Regions from separate parts of the Paenibacillus sp. sgz302191 genome, predicted to be linked through region 2. Evidence: predicted binding sites of a transcription regulator. Region 2 holds the regulator's gene; the other holds the start of a gene.
What was found. Region 2 encodes CtsR, which represses protease genes until heat stress. Its sites were predicted from a motif close to ATGGTCAATAAAGGTCAAACA; they were not measured.

Region 1: a site for CtsR is predicted at 2,094-2,114, ahead of clpP (ATP-dependent Clp endopeptidase proteolytic subunit ClpP). Genes of this name have one in related genera too.

The regions. Positions count from the first base shown of each region.
Region 1 covers NZ_JBYLHY010000008.1:30,848-34,260, reverse strand. Annotated here, with positions in the region: gene gap (type I glyceraldehyde-3-phosphate dehydrogenase) at 1-578, opposite strand, end outside; gene AC3G2T_RS13515 (sugar-binding transcriptional regulator) at 635-1,672, opposite strand; tRNA gene AC3G2T_RS13510 (tRNA-Arg) at 1,975-2,049, shown strand; gene clpP (ATP-dependent Clp endopeptidase proteolytic subunit ClpP) at 2,274-2,855, shown strand; gene AC3G2T_RS13500 (copper amine oxidase N-terminal domain-containing protein) at 2,931-3,413, opposite strand, start outside.
Region 2 covers NZ_JBYLHY010000037.1:58,231-61,643, forward strand. Annotated here, with positions in the region: gene mcsB (protein-arginine kinase McsB) at 1-882, opposite strand, end outside; gene mcsA (protein-arginine kinase activator protein McsA) at 907-1,419, opposite strand; gene AC3G2T_RS33685 (CtsR family transcriptional regulator) at 1,436-1,897, opposite strand; M-box (ykoK) riboswitch at 2,151-2,325, shown strand; gene AC3G2T_RS33690 (ABC transporter permease) at 2,656-3,413, shown strand, end outside.

The sequences.
Region 1 (3,413 bases), on a different contig from region 2:
TCTTTGTGCGGCAGGTCAAGCACGGATTGGTCGTTCGTGTAGGAGTGAACAGTAGTCATCATACCTTTAACGATACCGAATTGGTCGTTGATCACTTTCGCGAACGGAGCCAAGCAGTTAGTCGTACAAGAAGCGTTGGAGATTACAGTGTGCGCAGCAGGATCGTATTTATCTTCGTTAACGCCAAGAACGATTGTAATATCTTCGTCAGTTGCAGGAGCGGAGATGATTACTTTCTTAGCGCCGCCTTTCAGGTGAAGGGAAGCTTTTTCTTTCGCTGTGAAAATACCGGTAGATTCAACAACGATTTCAGCGCCTACGGAAGCCCAAGGCAGGTTTCCAGGGTCGCGCTCAGCGAATACTTTGATGGAACGGCCGTTCACGATCAGTTCGCCTTCGCCAGCTTCTACAGTAGCGTTAAGTTTGCCGTGAGTTGTGTCGTACTTGAGCAAGTGAGCCAATGTTTTTACGTCTGTCAGATCGTTTACTGCCACGATTTGAACTTCAGTGCTGTTCAGAGCTGCGCGGAACACGTTGCGTCCAATACGTCCGAAACCGTTAATACCTACTTTTACCATAGCGAATTCCTCCTAAGATTTAAAAATTATATGGTCAAGACGGTCAAAAAGACACGTCATGATGGCATTTGTGGGGCATGCTTCATAATTTCCAGCGCGGCGGCTTCATCCGTCACGAGCACGTCTTCCTGGCCGTGAAGCAGTACGGAAGCGATCGCTTCCCCCTTGCTCTTGCCGCCTGCGACGCCGATGACGACTTCAACGCGCTGAATGTCTTCCAGCCTGAGGCCGACTGTAGCCATCTTGTGGACGACATTTCCTTGCCGGTCAAAATAATAGCCGAACGCTTCGGCCAAAGCTCCTTCTTCCTGCAAGCTTTGCGTCGTCTGGGCATCCACCTTGCGCCTGCGGGCCATGACCATAGCTTCTCCGATTCCGTGTACGACGATGCGGCAGCTGCGCACGACGTCGACAACCTCCTGGATCTGCGGGTCCTGGATCAAAGTCTGATAAGCTTCTTCGCCCAAATGGTCGGGCACATGCAAAAGCCTGTATTTGCCGCCTGTCTTTTTGGCCATAATGGATGCGATGGTGTTCGCCTGCATATCCACGCTCTCGCCGAGTCCGCCCCGGGCCGGTACGAACCAACTGCCCTTCATGCGCGACGAGATCGTCAAATGGTTCGCAACCTGCGCCATCGTCGATCCGCCTGTTACAGCAATGACATCGTCTTTGGCGACGTGTTTGCGCAAAGCGGCTGCTCCTGCCCGTCCAAGCTCCTTCTTCGTGAAGGCGGAGACGTCCGAATCGCCGGGCACGACGATGACCTGGGCGATTTGAAACGCCCGGCTGATGCTCTCTTCCAGGTCCGTCAGGCCGAAAGCGGCTTTAATGATCGGCTCCATCTTCTCCAGAAGCCGGTGGCCGGATTCGCTGACCTTCATGCCGGTGGCATCCGTCTCCAGCAGGCCCAGCTCCTTGAGGAACTCAACCTCGCCGCGCAGGACGCGCTCCGTCATATCGAGCGAGCTGGCCAGCGTTCTTCTCCCTACGACACCGGAAACAAGGATGTGGCGCAGAATCGAGTAACGTTTTTTCATAACATCCATGAGGTCCGGCAAGAGCTGCTTTTGAATGTCAAGGATTTCTCTCATATGACGATCACAACGCTCCTGCTCCATTGATTGGACGTTTTATGTCCCGGGTATGCATTTTTCGTCCCACCCGAGCAAAAAAAATTGAGTACTGCCAGTACTTCAAATTCGGTAAGTCTTCAACTTGAATCGCACATTGTCGAGATATATCGTTCCGTGCATTATTATTATAACCAATTGCTTTGTCAGATTCAACAATTGTTCAAATATTTTTGCCTTTTTTTACTGAAAGCATTTTCAGTCTTGCTTTTTTTTATTCGGTGTCATATAATAACCCTTGCTTCACTAAATTTCAATTGCATGCGCCCGTGGTCCAATGGATATGACGTAGGCCTCCGGAGCCTGAGATAGGGGTTCGATTCCCTTCGGGCGCGCCAACACGAACGAAGATCAGTTGCGAAACTGATTTTTTTTGATTATAAGTTTGACCTTTCTTGACCTTTGTTTGTTTTTTCGGTATCATACTAGTTAACAACGAGTTCGTTTGAAAATGTTCCCTTTCGTATTAAGAAAGGCGCAGACTTTTTAAACATTCTCTTGGCCATACTGTAAGTAGTATTTCCATTTGAAACCATTGTACCCATCGAAGGAGGTAATTCTCATGAGTTTTATCCCTATGGTCGTTGAACAGGACGCCCGCGGCGAAAGAGGCTATGATATCTATTCCCGTTTGCTGAAGGACCGCATCATTTTCCTCGGTACCGGCGTAAACGATGTCGTCGCGAACTCCATTATTGCCCAGCTTCTTTTCCTGGCCGCACAAGACCCTGACAAAGATATCAGCCTTTACATCAATAGCCCAGGCGGTTCCATTACAGCAGGGATGGCCATCTACGATACGATGCAGTTCATCAAGCCGGACGTTTCCACGATCTGCGTGGGCATGGCCGCTTCCATGGGCGCATTCTTGCTGACGGCCGGCGCCAAAGGCAAGCGCTACGCGCTTCCTAACAGCGAAGTGATGATCCATCAGCCGCTCGGCGGTGCGGAAGGTCAAGCTTCCGATATCGAGATCCGCGCGAAACGCATCCTCAAAATGCGCGACAACCTGAACAAAATTCTTGCCGAGCGCAGCGGCCAGCCGCTGGAGCGCATCGAGAAGGATACGGACCGCGACTACTTCATGAGCGCTGCGGAAGCGGCGGAATACGGACTTATTGACAAAGTCATCGAGCGCGTGTAACGCCATCCGCTCAAAACAACAAAAAACCAGCCTTCCCGAACGCTTCCGGGCGCTCAGGGGCTGGTTTTTTTATGCTTACTTTTTATCTTCCATAGGGTAGAAAATCAGATCGATCGGGAACGCCGATCCCGCCGGAGGCGTGAACTCGATATCCAGGGAATCTTCGCTTCCCGTGGTCCGGGCCAGCAGCGTCAAACCGTCGAACGCCGTGACTACGCCGGAATACGGAACGGGAATCATTTCTCCGTTCACCTTGAACGGGCCTTTGAACACTCCGCCTTTGGCCATCATCATGACCGCCATTTTGCGCGGCTTATTGATATGCATTTTGTACACGACGCCGTAGTTGCCGCCGTTATCCACGTTTTCCTTGCGCATCACATCGTAGCCTTTGACGAACGGGTCGGTTTTGTTGTCTCCGATCGATACCACCGATGTTTTGGTAAAGGATGAAGCATCTATATCCCAATTAATCTGGGAGACCGGGAACGTTCCCCGCACATGGCCGGTGTAAGGCAGCAGCGGAAGATCTTTCAACGAGTTCGTGGACAGCTTCTC
Region 2 (3,413 bases):
CGACAATCGTTGGGCCGCTTCCTTCGAGTCCATAATCCCCGCATAGGATAATATCCCGAGGGAGCGGTTGACGCGGTCGATGATGCGCATTTTGGATTCTTGCATTAGCTTATGCCTTGCGGCGCGTTCATGCTCGATAATTTGCCGCGCTACGCTAAAAAGATTGTCGATGATCTCGTCTTCCGACTGGCCTAACGTAATCTGGTTGGAGATTTGAAACAGATTACCTAAAGCTTCGCTGCCTTCCCCGTATAATCCTCTAACGGTCAGCCCAACTTGTGTAACCGCCGATAAAATCCGGTTGATTTGCTGGGTAAGCACGAGCGCGGGGAGATGCATCATGACGGAAGCCCGAATCCCTGTGCCCACATTCGTAGGACAGCTCGTCAGATAGCCTCTTTTCTCATCATACCCGTAATCAAGCTGGGCTTCAAAAATATCGTCAAGCTGATTAGCCAAATCCCATACTTCTTTAATCTGAAATCCGGGACACAAGCACTGGATCCGCAAATGGTCTTCTTCGTTGATCATAATGCTGATAGATTCATTCTCGCTTAATATGACGGCTCCATTCCTGGATTCGTTCGCCAGATTCGGGCTGATCAAGTGCTTTTCCACCAACACCATCCGCTCCAGCTCGTTAAGCTCCGACAACGGAATCAGCGAAAAATGACTGATCGTTTCCAGCTCTTCGTTGTCCAAAACCCCAGAGAGCCGATCAAGCACTTCCTCCGATTGCTGATTCGTCGCGAGCATGGGATAAGGATAATCCTTGAGGTTGCGGGCAATGCGTATCCGACTGCTGATGACAATATCGGATTCCGGCCCGTCCCCCTTCATCCATTCGCTTAAAGCATCTCCTGTAAAACGATGCAGCGCCATTGAAATCATACCCTCCTCAAGACCCTAATTTCCGGCGATCTTCTTTTCGATTTCCCGAATTTGATCGCGGATTTTAGCCGCCTGCTCGAACTCTTCGCTTTCGATGCGGGTCATCATTTCCTTTTTGAGACTTTCGATTTCCCGCTTGTATTGAACAAGTCCTCCGGTGCGTTTGGGAACTTTGCCTACATGAACCGTGTTGCCGTGCACTCTTTTGAACAGAGGATCTAATTTCTCCGAAAAGCTTTGGTAGCATGAACCGCAGCCGAATCGCCCGAGCTTGCTGAATTGGGTGTAGGTGAGACCGCAATGTTCGCAGCGCACCGACTGCGGCTTGGCAGAAGCGACCGACGAAGGCTCAAAATCCAGAAGTCCCGACAACAAATTGTGGATGGAAAATCCGTTGGAAGAGCCCGGAATCATCTCGCCCTTCTCGCGGGCGCAAGTTTCGCAAATGTGAAACTCGTTTTTCTCGCCGTTTACGATCTTGGTGAAATGAAGCGTCGCCGGCCGTTTGCCGCACTCCTGACAAATCATAAAGTGTACCCCTCCCTCATTTGCTCAGCAAGGATATCAGCATTGCCTTAAGAATATTAGCGCGGATTTCATCCCGCAGCGGGAGCTTGAAGGTCAGCACATCCCTGGAGATAGCCGCCTTGATCAGATTGGCCTCACGTGCAGAAATAAAATGGCCTTCCTGCAGCTGATAAATAAGTCCCTCGGAGGCGACCTGATCTATGTGAGTGTGAATCGTTCGAAAAATGTGATCGAGTATGGAGCCGTGCTGACGCAGCTCGATTTTCTGGATGCGAATATAGCCGCCGCCCCCGCGCTTGCTTTCCACAATGTATCCCTTCTCCAAAGTAAACCGGGTGCTGATAACGTAGTTGATTTGGGACGGAACGCATTGGAACTGATCGGCAAGCTCATTGCGCTGAATCTCGATCGCTCCTTCGGGACTTTGCAGCAAAACTTGTTTCAAGTACTGCTCGATAATTTCTGAAACATTACGCATCAATTCATCCTCCCAGAATTCTAGAAGTAAATTGACTTTGACTTTCTTTGACCTTAACTAAATTATAATCATTTCCTTTCTTTTTGACAAGTGTTGCTGTTAAAAAGTATTTTGCGCCTGATTTGCGGCCCTACACTCAGTATTTACAAAATTACTCCAACTTAACGTCACGGCGCTTTCCAATTGATTCTTTTTTGCTTTTTTTGCTATTGACAAGCAAGCGTACTTAGGAGTACGATTTCAAAGGAATTAAATATGTCCTCGTTAGGTGAGGCTCCTATACAAACATAGGCCACTGCCCGGAAATATCGAAAGATGCCAATGGGTAGAACAGGAACTGCCGGATTAAGGCTTTTCTTAAGGTGGCTAAGCGAACGAACGTTCGCTTTACGTTGTATAGTGTCAAAACTGGACTAGGGGGAGCCGTTTTATTGCCTTGTAAACGCATGCCCTCTGGGACCAATCCCTGAGGGCTTTCATATTGTATGTACAAAGGGGGGAAACTGGAAATGGACAGTAGTAGTCGAATGCGACAGATGAATAGCTTGCCATATGCATTGTTAGCTAGGAAACGTGTGCATCCATTATTCAGCGTACCCTCAGATCGTCATCAAGCATGTTCAAAGCCCGGCTTGCCCAAGGGCTTGTTCTGCCGCTGATTCATCTGATAATCAACCTGAATAGATGGAATATTTGCGCTCTCCTCCTGCCAATTGCAGGGGAGAGTTTTTTTATTTCGCCCAAAGGGGGTTATCACGATGAAATGGAACGGCTTCTCCACCATCAACAGCAAACGTAAGTTCGGTTTGGCGGACATCATCGTCTTTCTCATGCTTATGTCCATTCTTTATATGGCTGCCCAGCTTGGCGCCGGTATGCGCGCCCCATTTTCTCCAAGCCAGCAGCCTGTTATGAACCTTGACCCATATCTGCTTCCTTATTACGCGGGGCGCTCGCTTTTGAGAATGTTCATCGCCTTCGGCGCTTCGTTATTGTTTACGTTCGTATACGGGCGAATCGCCGCGAACAACCGGATTGCCGAGAAAATTATGATCCCTGCGCTCGACATCCTGCAATCCGTGCCTGTGCTCGGTTTCCTGTCGGCAACCGTCTTGATGTTCATGGCGCTTTTTCCCGGCAGTCTGCTCGGCGTCGAATGTGCTTCGATCTTTGCCATATTCACCGGTCAGGTATGGAATATGACATTCAGCTTCTACCACTCGCTGACAACGATACCGCGGGCGCTGGACGAAGCAGCCAGCATTCACCGGCTTGGCCGGTGGCCGCGCTTTACCAAGCTCGAAGTGCCCTTTTCCATGTTGGGGCTCGTGTGGAACAGCATGATGTCTTTCGGCGGAGGCTGGTTTTTTCTCGCGGCCAGCGAATCGATCAGCGTGCTCAATCAAGACATTCATCTGCCCGGCATCGGCTCTTACATGGCTTTGGCCGCCGATCAAGGAAACGTGAAAGCCATTGTATACGCCATTATCACTATGGTCATTCTGATTATTCTGGT